DNA from 3 places in the Pantoea sp. X-Soil-YNGN-775 genome. Region 2 is predicted to be linked to each of the others. Evidence: riboswitches for the same ligand, from Rfam matches in the RefSeq annotation. Region 2 holds a riboswitch; each other region holds the start of a gene.
What was found. A riboswitch is a leader RNA that binds a small molecule or an ion and turns the genes downstream of it on or off. The one in region 2 is predicted to bind thiamine pyrophosphate.
Positions count from the first base shown of each region.

Region 1: linked by a shared signal. The riboswitch ahead of tenA (thiaminase II) and the one ahead of thiM (hydroxyethylthiazole kinase) in region 2 are both predicted to bind thiamine pyrophosphate.
Region 3: linked by a shared signal. The riboswitch ahead of thiB (thiamine ABC transporter substrate binding subunit) and the one ahead of thiM (hydroxyethylthiazole kinase) in region 2 are both predicted to bind thiamine pyrophosphate.

Region 1 is NZ_AP035946.1:351,124-356,607, forward strand. Features, by position in the region: gene AC6I8I_RS21565 (ABC transporter substrate-binding protein) at 1-728, opposite strand, end outside; gene AC6I8I_RS21570 (ABC transporter permease) at 752-1,516, opposite strand; gene AC6I8I_RS21575 (ABC transporter ATP-binding protein) at 1,513-2,253, opposite strand; gene tenA (thiaminase II) at 2,250-2,945, opposite strand; TPP riboswitch at 3,027-3,129, opposite strand; gene AC6I8I_RS21585 (6-phospho-beta-glucosidase) at 3,253-4,683, opposite strand; gene ascF (PTS cellobiose/arbutin/salicin transporter subunit IIBC) at 4,747-5,484, opposite strand, start outside.
Region 2 is NZ_AP035945.1:2,656,166-2,661,649, reverse strand. Features, by position in the region: gene AC6I8I_RS12520 (hypothetical protein) at 1-160, opposite strand, end outside; gene AC6I8I_RS12515 (hypothetical protein) at 276-461, opposite strand; gene AC6I8I_RS12510 (hypothetical protein) at 1,598-2,305, shown strand; TPP riboswitch at 2,512-2,607, shown strand; gene thiM (hydroxyethylthiazole kinase) at 2,642-3,439, shown strand; gene thiD (bifunctional hydroxymethylpyrimidine kinase/phosphomethylpyrimidine kinase) at 3,426-4,226, shown strand; gene AC6I8I_RS12495 (GntR family transcriptional regulator) at 4,277-4,963, opposite strand; gene AC6I8I_RS12490 (mannitol dehydrogenase family protein) at 5,064-5,484, opposite strand, start outside.
Region 3 is NZ_AP035945.1:684,208-689,691, reverse strand. Features, by position in the region: gene sgrR (HTH-type transcriptional regulator SgrR) at 1-1,072, shown strand, start outside; TPP riboswitch at 1,108-1,210, shown strand; gene thiB (thiamine ABC transporter substrate binding subunit) at 1,256-2,242, shown strand; gene thiP (thiamine/thiamine pyrophosphate ABC transporter permease ThiP) at 2,218-3,828, shown strand; gene thiQ (thiamine ABC transporter ATP-binding protein ThiQ) at 3,812-4,513, shown strand; gene AC6I8I_RS03045 (DedA family protein) at 4,521-5,285, opposite strand; gene polB (DNA polymerase II) at 5,457-5,484, shown strand, end outside.

The DNA of each region.
Region 1 (5,484 bases), on a different replicon from region 2:
TCGGGATGGGCCTGCAATTCCGCGTTGCCGCGTTTCAGCGCCCGCAGGAACTTTTTGATTTTCTCTGCCTGCGCTTCATCGCGGTTCGCGACAATAATCAGCTCGTCATAGGCCGGCACGCCATAATCCTCCACCTTAAACACCACCGGATCTTTACCCTGCAACCTGATCTCCAGCGCTTCAATATTTCGATAACCGCCAATCACCGCATCCACCTGGCCGGTCAGCAGGGCACTGGTCAGCTGGAAATTGACGTTAACTAGTTTAACCTCGCTGGCCTTCAGACCGTCATGTTGCAGCATGGCAGCCAGTGTCGCCTGCTCAATACCGCTGACCGAATAGCCGATCCGTTTGCCCTTTAAGTCTGCCGGTTTTTTTACCGTCTTATCCAGCGTAATCAGGGTATTCAGCGGGGTGTTTATCAGGGTGCCGACCCGCATCAGCGGTAATCCCTGATCAGCAAAGAAATGCAGCTGCGGTTGATAGGTAATGGCTAAATCTGCCTGCTTCGCCGCCACCAGCCGCGGGGGCAGTGCTGGATCGGACGGTGGAACCAGCGTGACATCCAGACCTTCCGCCTTAAACGCGCCAATTTGCTGCGCCACCATTATCGGCGCATGGTCTGGGTTGATATACCAGTCGAGCATCAGCGTCAGTTTTTCTGCTGCATGAAGCGGGCTGGCGAGTGCTGCGCTGATGATCAGCGCCGACAGAACAGGTTTACGCATCGGATTTTCTCGCAGGATAGAGGTCATAAGGAATTATCGGGCGCCCAGGCGATCAGGCGGCGAAGCAGGGCATCGACCGCCAGCCACAGCGCCAGCGTCATCAGCACCAGAATAAACAGCGCGGCAAAACAGATATCACTTTGCATCCGGGCGTTGGCGTTAAGCATGACGTAACCCAGACCTTCGGCCGAACCGACCCATTCGCCAATAATCGCGCCGATTGGCGCGATGGCCGCGGCCATCCGCAGCCCCGAGCCGAGCGCTGGCAGGGCGGCCAGCAGCCGGACATGGCGCAGTTGCGATCCTCGTGAAGCGCCCAGCGTGCGAGCCAGATCGAGATAACCCGGACTGACGCGGCGCAGGCCATCATAAAAGGCCGAGGTCACCGGGAAGAAAATCACCAGTACCGCCATCGCCACTTTGGCGCTCATGCCGAAGCCAAACCACAGCACCAGCAGCGGTGCCAGTGCAAAGACCGGAATCGCCTGGCTGGTGAGCACCAGCGGCATCATCCAGCGCTGCAGACGCGGCGAAAACGTCATGCCGAGCGCCAGCAGGCAACCCAGTACTACGCCAATCGCCATTCCACTCAGGATTTCAGTGAAGGTGATCAGGCTGTGATAGCCGAGCCAGCTCTTACTGGTCCAAAGCGCCTGCGCAACGGCCGCCGGTGAAGGCAGCAGAAACGCCGGCACCGGCAGCAACGTCACCAGCCACCACAGCGCAATCAGGCCGCTGCACAGCGTGATGCCACGCCACAGCGGGGCAAAGCGGCTGAGCTGTTTCATAGCGTCACCTTAGCCAGCTGTTGCAGCAAAGCGGCCTGGCTGCGAATCACGCCAGCATCATCAGGCGCGCGCGGCGGCTGACCCGCTAATGGCGGGCAGGGTTCAATGCCTGAGCCGGTCAGCACCCGCATATGATGGCTGAGTCGGCAGGCTTCCGCCGCGTCGTGAGTGATCAGCAACACGGTATGTTGCGCCAGCACCCCGGCGGCCAGGGTCTGAATCTGGCTGCGGGTCAGCGCGTCGAGCGCGGAAAAGGGCTCGTCCATCAGGACAATCGGCTTTCGTGCATATAAGGTGCGCGCCAGTGCGGCCCGCTGCCGCATGCCGCCAGACAGGGTGGCGGGCCGGGCCGTTGCGTAGCGAGTCAAACCAACCCGCGCCAGCAGATGCTGCGCCCAGTCGCGGTCCGGTTTTTCGCCGTGCAGACGACTGGCCAGGCAGACGTTTTGCTCCACGCTCAGCCACGGATAGAGCAAATCCTGCTGGCCCATCCAGGCGATCCGCCCGGCCAGCGGCAGGCCATCACTGCCGCTGACCAGCCCGGATGTCGGCGGCGTCAGGCCAGCAATGACGCGCATCAGGCTACTTTTCCCGACGCCGCTGGCACCCAGCAGCGCAGTGAAGGCCGCGGCGGGGATCTCCAGGTCGAGTGAGTCGAACAACCGATGCGATCCCAAATCCAGCCTGAGCTGACGTACAGAAATGCCCGGCGGTGATAACAGCGTTGAACGGCTCATTGGGATGACGTCAGTTGCGGGTCGAGGCCCATCTGCCAGAAGTCGGATTCCAGCCGGGTGGCGGTAGTGAATATCGTCGCCAGCTGGTCGAATCGCTCAGCCCCGGCGCGCTGTTGGGCCAGCGTTTCAAACAGATTCAACGCCGCGCGAACACCGGCCAGATAATCGGCATCGCCGTAATTCTGAATCCAGGCGCCGTAAGGATTGCCTGCGATCACCGTCGCGGGATGGTGTAACAGCGTCAGGCCGATTTCAGCATAGCCGGCAACGCACGGCATTAGCGCGGTCATCAGCTCAAGCGCATCTCCGCTGTGGCCGACGTCCAGCACGTAACGGGTGTAGTTGATTGTTTCAACGGCTTCGGCCTGGCTGGCCAGCACGGCTTCGCTGATCCCCCACTGCTGGCAGTAAGCCACATGCAATGGCAGTTCATTGACGATGGCGTTGAGAGATGCCGTTGCTGCACGTAACGCTGCCGGGTCGTGCAGTTTACTGACCAGCAGCCCATAGGCGCGGGCAAAGTGCAGCAGAAACAGATAATCCTGGGTGAGGTAATGACGAAAAGCGGCGGGAGGCAACTGGCCCTGGCCGAGCTGCTGCACAAAATCGTGCGACACGTAGGCGTGCCAGTGATCGCCCGCCTGGTGACGCAGGCGGCCATAAAAGCCGGTGTCGAAAAGCGCAAGTGACATAGGATCTCCATTAACGGTTCGTTAACATAAGGAGATCCGGGCATACGATGAAGAACAGGCAAAAACGCAGAAAATGATGCAGAAACGTTGCCGACCCGTCCCTTCGCTGGCATGACCCAGATCAGGTTCAAAGGGTTCGGCTTGTGCCATCTCAGCCCATTACAGGACACCCCTCGGAGACGTTTGTTATACGATAATTATCTGCTGAATACAACGGCACGCCGCAGTCCAGCTCAACCAGCCGCCCGCTTACTGCTGCGGGTCGGCTGACCAGAATAGCCTGTTCTGTCGATACAAGGTGACAGCGTCACTCCAGATCTTCACCATTGCTGGCGATCACTTTTTTATACCACCAGAACGATTTTTTCCGGCTGCGCGCCAGCGTGCCGTTGCCCAGATCGTCACGATCGACATAAACAAATCCGTAACGTTTACTCATTTCGCCGGTCGAGGCGGCAACCAGATCGATGCAGCCCCAACTGGTATAACCCATCACCGGCACACCGTCCGCAATCGCATCGCCCATCGCCCGGATATGTTCACGCAGATAGCTGATGCGGTAATCATCTTCAATCTCACCGGCGTCATTAAAGGTATCCCGTGCGCCCAGACCATTTTCGACCAGAAACAGCGGCTTCTGATAGCGGTCATACATCATATTCATGGTGATGCGTAAGCCAAGCGGATCAATGCCCCAGCCCCATTCACTGCGCGTCAGATGCGGGTTGGTCAGAGATTTCACCACGTTGGCGGCGCTGCTGTTAAGCTCGTTCATCTCTGCTGACGCGCAACGCGAGGCGTAGTAGCTGAACGAGACAAAATCGACGCTGTTTTTCAGAATCTCAGCATCGCCGTCGTCAATCTGCAGGCTGACCCCTTTTTCCCGAAACAGGCGGGCCGCGTAGGCGGGATAGTATCCGCGCGCCTGCACATCAATAAAGAACAGGTTTTCGCGGTCTTTTTCCAGCGCCGCCCAGACATCTTCCGGTTTGCTTGACCATGGATAGAAGTTGCCGCCCGCCAGCATGCAACCGACCTGATTAGCCGGATTTATTTCATGGGCGATTCTGGTCACCAGCGCGCTCGCCACCAGCTCATGATGGGCCGCCTGATACTTAACCTGCTCATGATTTTCACCTGCTTCAAACACCAGCCCGGCACCGGAGAACGGACTGTGCAGCAGAATATTGATCTCATTAAAGGTCAGCCAGTACTTCACCAGACCGTCAAATGCCTCAAAGCAGCTGCGGGCATAGCGGGCAAAAAAGTCGATCATCTTGCGGTTGCGCCACGAGCCATATTCAGTAACCAGATGCATCGGCACGTCAAAGTGACACAGCGTAACCAGCGGTTCGATATTGTATTTACGGCACTCTTCAAACACCGCGCGGTAAAAGGCGATCCCCTGCGGATTCGGCGTCAGCTCATCCCCATTCGGAAAGAGACGGCTCCAGGCGATAGAGGTGCGAAATACGCTGAATCCCATTTCCGCCATCAGCGCAATGTCTTCCGGATAGCGATGATAGAAGTCTATTGCGTCGTGGCTGGGGTAAAACTCATCGTCACGCAGGGTGAAACGTTGCTCCAGGCCTAACTTCACCGGCATCCGGTGCGGACCGTGGGGGATCATGTCAACGGTGGTTAAACCCTTTCCGCCTTCACGATAGCCTCCCTCAGCCTGGTTGGCGGCTAACGCGCCGCCCCATAAAAATCCTTGCGGGAATCTTAATTCAGACATGAAATCCTCTGTTTTGGGTCAGCATTGCCGGTTAGTTGGCGTTAATCGCGTTGGTTCGTTCGGTCACCAAGCCGATGATGGCGCAGCCGCAGCCGTAGAAGCCGGCTCGGTTTCAGGAATGTCCTCGAAACCTAAAATCAGCGTCAGCACAAACGACAGCACTACCGACAGCACCATCACCGCCGCCACCCAGACGATGCTCATCGGATTAGCGGGGTCGAAAAATTGTACGCTGGTGAACAGGCCGGGTGAGGCCATCGAGTGACTGGCCAGCCCGCCAATGCCGGCTACCGCGCCACAGATAAAGCCGCTGATTAAACAGGCGATCAGCGGACGTTTCAGCCGGACCGCCACGCCATACAGCGCCGGTTCTGAGATGCCTGCGATAATCGCTGATGCCGCCGCGGCCAGCGCGGTCTGGCGCAGTTCACGGTTTTTGGTTCTGAACGCCACCGCCAGCGACGAGCCACCCAGCGAAAGGTTGGCGCCGATTTCAGACGGCATGACCATTCCCTCTTTGCCGGTTTCAGCAATGGTCTGGATTATGGTCGGGGTAAATACCCGGTGCATCCCGGTCATCACCAGCAGCGGCCAGATGGCACCCATAATCGCCACTGATAGCCAGCCGAGATAGCCGTGAACGGTATACACCAGCGCCGAAATCCCGCTGCCGATCCAGATACCAATCGGCCCGATCAGGACGATGGCGATCGGTGCAGCAATCAGCACAATCAGCATTGGCTTAAGGAAGTTTTTTGTCACCGCCGGGGTGATGCGATCGACGCCGCGTTCGATGTGCGA
Region 2 (5,484 bases):
TGAAGCGCTGAGTAGTGCTGGTGGCGGTGTACCTTTGGACAGCGGTATCAATCCGTGCTGCCAGTACGGTGGCGTCAGGTTTGAACCGTTCTGCGGCTTCGCTCAGGAATGCCTGTAGATCGCTCTCAGCGGCTTTCTGGGCCTGTCTTTTAGTAGTCATGGTTTTCTCCGTAATCGGTTGGAAATGGGCGTAAAAGCCCAATGGCGCTCCGTGGTGAGCGTCATTTGATGTGACCGTGTAGTGCGGCCATCTCGTCAGTGTTTGTGTGTTCGGCTTACGCGTACTCTGTAAAGAAGCTCTGCCCGCACGCAGGGCAATGTTGAGGCCTGTCCGGGAGGAACCGGAACCAGCGCGTTACTTCGGAGCGTCCAAACGTAACTCCTGCAAGGCTGTTAGTTTCAAGCGCCGTCAATGCCCGATAAGCTGTGGATAACGGGAGATCGACGTACCTTGAAACCATCTCAGCGGTAACGGGGATATCGGTTTCGTTCAGGTAGTGCAGGACGTTGATCCTTGGGGTTGTCGCGCGTAGGTCAACGGTATTCAGTATAGATACCAGGTAGGTGCGTTCCGCCTCATTAGGTAACGAAAACGGGACTGGCGTAAATTTATGGCACAAGGCTTCCTCTGTTAAGTTATTAATTAATAGAATTTATTTTATCACATTTTGATGGAAATAGATATCAATTTCATTTGAATTCGGGGTTGCTATTGACAATCTACGGCTTTTGAGGATGATGGGTGGTATTGATTTTGATAAATTAAATTAATCACGATGTTCGTGTTTGGCCCTTTGGTTGAATCAAGCGTGTTACGACGGTGCAAGCGCTTACTGTCCGACTGCATGTTGGAAAGGGAATAAAACGCCACAATATAAAGAGACCTCGCTTTTGTTAATTTTCATTCCTTAGTCAGGAAAGAAAATACACAACACTCACCCATACGGGCTATGGTCTTTGAAATCCTTTTTCGAAATATTTAAAGCACCAACAACTGTTTCTTCGAAAAAACCAACTCATCTATAGAAGTTAATCACAGCAAGATGACGGGTGTCATCAGTGATTAGATGTGTTTTTTCTTCTCGTCACGACGTTACGAGATGGCTTCGCCTCTTTAGATGATATTCAGATAATGGCCTGTATCAGACGTAAACTGAATCGTCTGTCCATACCATAACCTTCGTTTACCACTCTGTTACATGCCACAGCCTCAACAGGTCTCATGACCTGTTTCTGTGTGGATTGTCCCACTCGTGGACTCAGGTAACCCAGCGGTTACACCGGATTGCTGTTGCATATTGTGTGCATTTAACGGGGATGTTTACATCACTGGTTGAAAAGCATATGTGTGGAATAGCGATCAGCAACATTTGTGGCAATGCACTTCGATAAGGTTGTGGACGCTTCTTGCTACAAGCGAACTTCAATTAACAGTCTCAAAAGCTGTGTTCCAGAACGTTTGGCGCAATGCCGGATAAATCAAATTACCGTAAAACGGTAACCCCTACTAAATGCCATCCACAAGGAGGGCCACATATCCTGCTCGCTACCAGCGATAGCGGAGGATTTTATATACCCATTTAAAAAGGAGAAAAACATGGCAAGAACGAAAGGTGCAGTGGCAAAGGGTGTGGATAATAAAGCGGTGCGAGCATTCCTGCTAAAGCATAGCTCATTATCTGAATTACCTCAGATTGTGGAAGATTGTATCTGGGGGGCGATGGGGCAGGAGAAGGAATCGAGAGGTTATAGTGGCGAACGAATCATAGCGATCTTGAAACGGCTTGATTGCATTGATACACCCACGGTATTTAAGCAGATGTGGGATTACAATATCTCGCAAGGTGATTGGACAGCCCCTTCCAGACGAAACACCCAGCGTATGACAAAAGTGCTGAGGTGTGCGTCGGACGCTATTTATCATCACGCCAGATTGTCACGACGGAGCGAGTCTAAACATCAAGAAATTTTCAATTTGACTGACGATGAACGTGAAAAGATACGTTCTTGGGTTAAGGCATGCGAATGGTGGAAGGTAAAAGAATTGCTCTCTTATTGCGGGAAGAGAATGGTTCGCCATCAACCTCCGATATTAGAGTATACAGAAGATAATTTGGTGAGATTAACAACCTCAATGCCTACCACAATGAGGCCATCGATACGCCTTTCTTGCCCATTAAATATCAATGAACACATCAACGACCATCAGCCAGCAACTATGTTCACCGTCAAAGGTAGCAAAAACTTGCAGCCACTTATTGATGAGATTGGTTTGCACTATGCTCGTTTACGAAGTGCAGCCTGAGCGCTTGCCTGAGAATGCAAATTCCAGCCGGGAATATCCCGGCTTTTTTGCATCTTTTCCACCTCGTTCCATTAATAACTTGGGACACAAGCTGGGATACTTTATGGGATTTGTACAGTTTTTAGAGCTTGTTTGTTGGACTTCCCGCTGGCATTATCCTGATCAGGGATTAACGGGACGTTAATCGCAAGTAGTTGATTTTGATTTTAAATGACTCGGGGTGCCCCTCTAATACAGGGCTGAGATACACCCGCTGACCTGATCTGGATAATGCCAGCGTAGGGAAGTCTGATGCCTGACCGCATTCGCCTTCTTGTTCGCCGGTTGGGAGCTATGATGACACATCAATCTCAACACCTTTCTGCTGCGCAATTCGCGCCCATTCTGCACCGTTTCCGCCGTCAGTCACCGCTGGTGCACTGCATGACCAACGACGTGGTACAAAACTTCACCGCCAATGTGCTGCTGTCGCTCAACGCTTCGCCAGCGATGGTGATTGATGCGGAGGAAGCCGCGCAGTTCAGCGGCTTTGCCGATGCCTTACTGATAAACGTCGGAACGCTGACCGTTGAGCGCCAGCAGGCGATGCAGGCGGCAGTCACGGCCGCCAGGCAGGCGGGAACGCCCTGGACACTGGACCCGGTGGCGGTCGGCGCACTGACGCTGCGCACCACTTTCTGCCAGCGGCTGCTGAGCCAGCAGCCGGCGGTGATCCGCGGTAACGCGTCAGAGATCATGGCGCTGGCGCAACAGGCCAGCGGCGGACGCGGAGTGGATAGCCTGCATCAGGCGGATGCAGCGCTGGAGGCTGCCCGGCAGCTGGCCCGCGACTATCAAACGCTGGTGATTGTGACCGGCGAAGTAGACTACGCCACCGACGGCCAGCGCACCTTTGCCATTCGCGGCGGCAGCCCGTTAATGACGCGGGTGGTCGGTACCGGCTGTGCGCTGTCGGCGGTGGTAGCCGGCTTCAGCAGTCTGAGCGGCGATCGGCTGCTCAACGTTGCCAGTGCCTGTCAGGTGATGGCGCGGGCCGGTGAACAGGCGGCGGCAAGCTCAGCCGGCCCCGGCAGTTTTGCCACAGCATTTCTTGATGCGCTCTGGACGCTGGAGGTTGACCATGAAACGCATTAATGCACTGACCATCGCCGGGACCGATCCCAGCGGCGGGGCAGGGATTCAGGCCGATTTGAAAACCTTTTCAGCGCTGGGCGCGTATGGCACCAGCGTGATCACCGCGCTGGTGGCGCAAAATACCCGTGGCGTTCAGTCGGTCTACCGGATTGATGCAGACTTTGTGGCCGCCCAGCTCGACTCGGTGCTGGACGATGTGCGCATCGACAGCGCTAAAATTGGCATGTTGTCGGAAACCGCCATCGTCGGGCAGGTTGCGGCGCGGCTGAAACGCAGCGCAATTCCTTTCGTGGTGCTGGATACGGTGATGGTGGCGAAAAGCGGCGATCCGCTGTTATCCGCCGATGCCATTGCCAGCGTCCGCGAACTGCTGTTACCGCAGGTGTCGCTGATTACGCCGAATCTGCCGGAAGCAGCAGCGTTGCTGGGGTGCGCGGTGGCGGAGAGCGAAGCGCAGATGCGGGCGCAGGGCGAGGCGTTGCTGGCGGCGGGATGTCAGGCAGTATTGATCAAGGGCGGTCACCTGACGGCTGATAACAGCCCGGACTGGCTGATCACCCCGTCGGGCCAGCAGCGGTTCAGCACCCCGCGGGTCAATACCCGTCATACTCACGGCACCGGCTGCACGCTGTCAGCGGCGCTGGCGGCGTTGCGTCCGCGTCACGCCGACTGGGCTGATACGATCACCGAAGCGAAAGCCTGGCTGCAGCAGGCGTTGTTACAGGCGGATTCACTGGAGGTCGGTACGGGAATCGGGCCGGTGCACCATTTTCATCAGTGGTGGTAACGGTAGATGCGCCATCCCGCGCTGAGGCGGCGGGACGGCACATTACCGGGTCAGGGTGCTTCAAACCAGGCGCTGTTGCGCTCGGCGATAGGGGTTATTGAGAAAATCATCTCCTGCAAATGACGGCGCATCGCGGCTTCGGCGGCGTCTGCGTCGTGATGTTTCAACGCTGAAAAAATCTCCTCATGCTGCTCAATCAGGCTTTCCGGCGGTGAAACTTCACTCAGGGTGAGAAAACGCACCCGGTCCATCGCTGCTTTGATGTTCTCGACGGTTTCCCACGCCAGCTTGCAATCAATACTCTCGGCAATCAGCCGGTGAAACTCATCATCAAGGCTGAGAAACGCCTGGCTGTCATGCCGCTCAGCCGACATGCGTTGCAGCTGAAGGTTGTGTTCCAGCATCATCAGCGCCGGCTCGCCAATTTCCAGCGCCGCACGGCGCACCACGGAAACCTCCACCGCTTCACGGATGAAACGGCCGTCCGCCACCCGTTTGGCGGAAATTTTACGCACAAAGGTGCCGCGCTGCGGCAATACCTGTACCAGTCCGGCTTCGGCCAGCTTGATGAACGCTTCGCGCACCGGCTGGCGTGAGACGTTAAAACGCGCAGAGACCTCTTTTTCCGACAGCAGCGAACCCGGCTGAATCACACAGGTCACGATATCTTTGCGCAAAAACCGGTAAATCTGCTGATTCACCGGTTCGCTGGTGGTAATGGTATAGGCGATCGACATGCAGCAATATCCATATTACGGCTGGCTGGTGCCAGCCCGAAGGGAAAGAGTCAGTCTAATCAGCACGCTGCGTCTGCGCCAGTGCTTTGTCATCACAGCATCAGGCGCGGGTCATGTACTGCTGCACCGTCGCACGCGCACCCTGGGTAGTCAGCTGCTGATAACGGGCGGTCAGCCGGGCGACCAGATCGGCGTTGCCTGCCAGGTCGTCGCCGAAGATCTGGCGCAGGCCCAGCAGCGCACGCACCCGCGCTTCACCTTCTTCGCTGCCGGCCACGCATTCTGCCAGCGTGCTCTTCAGCGGATCGCGAACCTCAATCGGCTGACCCTGTTCGTCGATGCCCCCGACATAGCGCATCCAGCCAGCCACGCCGAGCAGCAGCAGTTCACAGCGGCTGTTATTGCTCAGATGCCAGCGCAGACTGTCCAGCAGACGCTGCGGTAACTTTTGCGATCCGTCAGTAGCGATTTGCCAGGTACGATGTTTGATGGCGCGGTTTTCGTAGCGGGCGATCAGCGAA
Region 3 (5,484 bases), 2.0 Mb from region 2:
GATGGCCGATGTTATCGCCACGCTGGAACGTCAGCGTCAGCAGCCGCTGTTTTCCCATATTCAACAGCTCGACTCGCCCGCTCCGTGGACGCTGGATATCACCTTAAGCCAGCCCGACGACTGGTTACCCTGGTTACTGGCCAGCGTCAGTGCGATGATCCTGCCGCGCGAGTGGCCCACGCAGCGCGACTTTGCCCGCCAGCCGATCGGCACCGGCCCTTACAGCGTGATCCGCAATCAGGAAAGTCAGCTGAAGATAGAAGCCTTTGATGATTATTTTGGCTTTCGCGCGCTGATTGATGACGTCTCTATCTGGGTACTGCCGGATATCAGCGATGAGCTGGTCTACGCAGGTGTGCGCCTGCAGGGCGACGGCGCGGATGAGATCCAGGAAGAGAGCCGGCTGGAAGAAGGCTGCTACTATTTGCTGTTTGATCAGCGTTCGGAAAAAGGCCGTGACGAGACGATACGGCGCTGGGTCAGCTATCTGTTCAATCCCATCGCCCTGCTCAACCACGCCGGCGTCGGCTATCAGCGTTACTGGTTTCCGGCCTATGGCCTGCTGCCGCGCTGGCATCACCGCCGCGATCTTACCCCGGTCGAAAAGCCGCCCGGCCTGACTCACCTGACGCTCACCTGGTACAGTCAGCACGTTGAGCACGAAGGCATTGCCAATGCGTTGCGTCCGCTGCTGGCGCAGCACGGCGTTACGCTGGAGACGCGTGAAGTCAGTTACGAATGCTGGCATCAGGGCGAGGCCGACAGCGATATCTGGCTCGGCAGCGTGAACTTCACGCTGCCACTGGCCTTTTCACTGTTTGCCCAGCTGTATGAGATCCCGCTGCTGCATCACTGTTTGCCGATCGACTGGCACGCTGATGCCGCCCGCTGGCGTGAAAAAGCGCTGCCGCTGGCCGAATGGAGCAAGCGGTTAGTGGAAGAGGCCGGTCTGCATCCGCTGTTCCACCACTGGCTGCTGCTTGAAGGTCAGCGCAGCATGCGCGGCGTGCGGATGAATACCCTCGGCTGGTTCGATTTTAAATCTGCCTGGTTTGCGCCGCCCGCGCTGTAACGCTTTCGCGCTGACGCTGAAATGACTAGAATGTGACGTTCTCAACGGGGTGCCGCCTGCTGACCGCAAACGGCTGAGAGAGACCCGTCGAACCTGATTCGGTTAATACCGACGTAGGGATTTGAGAGGCCTGCTGCTCAGATCCTTTGCGACTCATCCCCTATTCTCCTGAAGGAGCGCAAAGTGTTTAACAAAGTTCTGCCACTGCTGCTGTTACTTTCCACCCCGGTACTGGCTGCCAAACCGGTTCTGACGGTTTACACCTACGACTCCTTCTCCGCTGACTGGGGCCCCGGTCCGGCGGTCAAAAAAGCCTTTGAAGCGCAGTGCGATTGCGAACTGAAATTTGTCACGCTGGAAGATGGCGTGTCGCTGCTGAATCGCGTGCGAATGGAAGGCAAAAACAGCAAAGCGGATGTGGTGCTGGGACTGGATAACAACCTGCTGCAGGCGGCGCAAAAAACCGGTCTGTTTGCCGCCAGCAAGGTCGATACCGCGCAGCTGACGCTGCCGGGTGGCTGGCACGACAGCACCTTTGTTCCGTTTGATTATGGCTATTTCGCCTTCGTCTATGACAAAACCCGCCTGAAAAATCCGCCGAAAAGCCTGAAAGAGCTGGTAGAGAGCCCGGAAAAATGGCGGGTCATCTATGAAGATCCGCGTACCAGTACCCCGGGATTAGGTCTGCTGCTGTGGATGCAGAAAGTCTATGGCGATCAGGCCCCGCAGGCATGGCAAAAGCTGGCGCAGAAAACCGTGACGGTCACCAAGGGCTGGAGTGAAGCCTACGGTCTGTTCCTGAAAGGCGAAGGCGATCTGGTGCTGAGCTATACCACCTCGCCGGCCTATCACATCATCGAAGAGAAAAAAGAGAACTACGCCGCCGCACCGTTTGCCGAAGGCCACTATCTGCAGGTCGAGGTTGCTGCGCAGTTAGCCAGCAGTAAACAGCCGAAACTGGCGCAGCAGTTCATGCAGTTTATGGTCTCGCCGGCGTTCCAGAACACCATCCCGACCGGCAACTGGATGTATCCGGCGATCAAAACCACCCTGCCTGCTGGCTTCGCCACGCTGCAGGTGCCCGCCACCGCGCTGCACTATTCGCCGGAAGAGGTAGCCAGCCAGCGCTCTGGCTGGATTAGCCAGTGGCAACGCGCCGTCAGCCGCTAATGCCGCGCTGGCTGATCCCCGGGTCGCTCGCCACGCTGCTGTTAATCAGCGTGGCGCTGTTCGCCTTTATCTCGCTGTGGAATGCCGCGCCGGTCACCGACTGGCGTAGCGTGCTGCTGGATGAGTACCTGCAGCACGTTGTGGCGTTCTCCTTTGGTCAGGCGCTGCTCTCCGCCCTGCTGTCGTTGCTGCCTGCAGTGCCGCTGGCGCGCGCCCTCTATCGCCGCCGCTTTCCCGGTCGTCAGCTGTTGCTGCGTCTGTGTGCCATGACGCTGGTGCTGCCGGTGCTGGTGGCGGTGTTTGGCCTACTGACGGTCTATGGCCGCGTCGGCTGGCTGGCGCAGATGTGTCAGCTGCTGGGCATTGACTATCACTTCTCACCCTATGGGTTACAGGGCATTTTGCTGGCGCATGTTTTTTTTAACCTGCCGCTGGCGACGCGTCTGATGCTGCAGGCGCTGGAGAGTATTCCGGCCGAGCAGCGTCAACTGGCCGCACAGCTTGATCTGCGCGGCTGGCACCACTTTTGCCTGCTGGAGTGGCCATGGCTGCGTCGTCAGCTGCTGCCGACCGGCGCGCTCATCTTTATGCTCTGCTTCGCCAGCTTCGCCACCGTGCTGTCGCTGGGCGGTGGCCCCCAGGCCACCACCATTGAACTGGCGATCTTTCAGGCGCTCAGTTACGACTACGATCCCGGTCGAGCCGCCTTGCTGGCGCTGATTCAGCTCAGCTGCTGTCTGACGCTGGTGCTGCTCAGCCAGCGGTTCAGTAAAGCGCTCCCTGCCGGTACCAGCCAGCTGCACGGCTGGCGCGATCCACAGGATTCTCGTCTGGCTCAACTAACGGATGGGTTGCTGATTATGCTGGCGTTACTGCTGCTGCTGCCGCCGCTGGCGGCGGTAGTGGTGGATGGCTTGCACGGCGGGCTGCGCGGCGCGCTGGCCCAGCCAGCGCTGTGGCAGGCGACCCTGACCTCATTGCGCATCGCGGTCGGTGCCGGCCTGCTGTGCGTAATACTGACGCTGATGCTGCTGTGGAGCAGTCGCGAATTGCGTCTGCGTCAGCGCCCGCTCGCCGCACAGCTGATCGACACCAGCGGCATGCTGATTCTGGCAATGCCCGGCATTGTGCTGGCGACCGGCTTCTTTCTGCTGTTTAACGCCACCGTTGGCCTGCCGGCGTCGGCGGACGGGCTGGTGATCTTTACCAATGCGCTGATCGCCATTCCCTATGCGCTGAAAGTACTGGAAAACCCGATGCGTGATCTCGCCGAGCGCTACGGCAGGCTATGCGATTCACTGGATATCCACGGCTGGAACCGACTGCGGTTGATTGAACTGCGGGCGCTGAAACGTCCGCTGGCACAGGCGCTGGCGTTTGCCTGCGTGCTGTCGATCGGTGATTTTGGCGTGGTGGCGCTGTTTGGCAACGCCGACTTCCGCACCCTGCCGTTCTACCTTTATCAACAGATTGGTGCCTATCGTGGTGCCGACGGCGCAGTCACCGCTCTGCTGCTGCTGCTGCTCTGTTTGCTGCTGTTCACCCTGATGGAAAAATTACCGGGCCGCCATGCTGACACTGAATAATCTCACTTACCTTTATCAGCATCTGCCGATGCGCTTCAGCCTGCATGCCGAACGTGGCGAGCGGCTGGCGATCCTCGGGCCAAGCGGTGCCGGAAAAAGTACCTTACTCAGCCTGATCGCCGGTTTTCTGCCGATCCGCCAGGGCACGCTGATGATTGATGGCCAGGATCATAGCCACAGCGTGCCCGCCAGGCGGCCGGTATCGATGCTGTTTCAGGAGAACAACCTGTTTCCGCACCTCAGCGTGCAGCAGAACATGGCGCTGGGCCTGCACCCGGGACTGAAGCTCAACACAGAGCAGCGCCAGCAGCTGGCTGCGCTGGCCGATCAGGTGGGATTGGGCGGTCTGCTGGCGCGACTGCCGGGCGAGCTATCGGGGGGCCAGCGTCAGCGGGTGGCGCTGGCGCGTTGTCTGCTGCGCGATCGCCCGGTGCTGCTGCTGGATGAGCCCTTTTCGGCGCTGGATCCGGCGCTGCGCAGCGAAATGCTGCAGCTGGTGCGCTCGGTGTGCGAAGCCCGCAACATCACGCTGCTGATGGTGTCGCACAGTCTGGAAGATGCGCAACAGATCGCATCGCGCAGCGTGGTGATTGTTGATGGACGGGTTTACTGGGACGGCGCGACCCAACAGTTGCTGTCGGGCGAGACGCGGGAGGCTGATGTACTGGGCATCCCGCGCCGCTAACCGATGATTATTCGAAAAAGACCTGCCACAGCAGATGACGGAAAATCGGCATCATCGGATGGAACTGAATGCCGACAAAGGCGGCAGTGGCGATCACCAGCCCCAGCGGTCCCAGCCAGCGCAGTCGTTCCGGCGGCAGCCAGGCGGTCGCCCAATCCTGACTCTTGCCGCTACGCCACCAGCGCCAGCCTAACCAGCCGCCCAGCCACACCACTATCGCTGCCGTCAGCAGCAGCCACTTGAAGTTACCGCCCTGCGCCGCCTCAGGCACATCGACTGCCACGCCAGCCAGAATGCCGGGCAGCAGATAGAGCGGTGGCCACAGCAGGCAGCCAATCAGATTCGGCGGCAGGAATTTACGTACCGGCAATTCCAGCATACCGGCCGCCAGTGGGATCAGCGGGCGCGTCGGGCCGACAAAGCGTCCGACAAGAATGGTAAACATGCTGTGCTGATGCAGCGCGTGTTCGGTTTTATCCAGCAGCCCTTTGTACTTTTGCAGATACTTCCAGCGATGCAGCGGTCCCTGAAATTTCCAGCCGATGCCGTAAGAGACCCAGTCGCCAATCAGGCAACCGGCAAAACCAGCCGCCCAGGCCGGATAGAGGCCAATTTGTCCGCTGCCAACCAGCGCGCCCAGACTCGCCATCAGCACGGTTCCCGGCAGCAACAGCCCGACCAGCGCCAGAGATTCCAGAAAGGTCACCAGCGCAACCGCAAACAGCGCCCACTCCAGCGACTGCGTAAACAGGTGTTGAACCCAGGCTTCCATAAACTTCCTTAGAAAAAGCAGAAGGCTGGATTGTCCTGAGCCAGCCGCACAGCGTCAAGGCAAGAATTGTAGGACAATATTGACAAAACCCCGGCGCGGGAACTGTATAAATATCCATGTTATACTGAGCGGGTTTTATCACCGTTCAAAAATCCTGAGTCTGGAGACGATGTGAATAGGCCCCGCGCAGGTTTTCTGC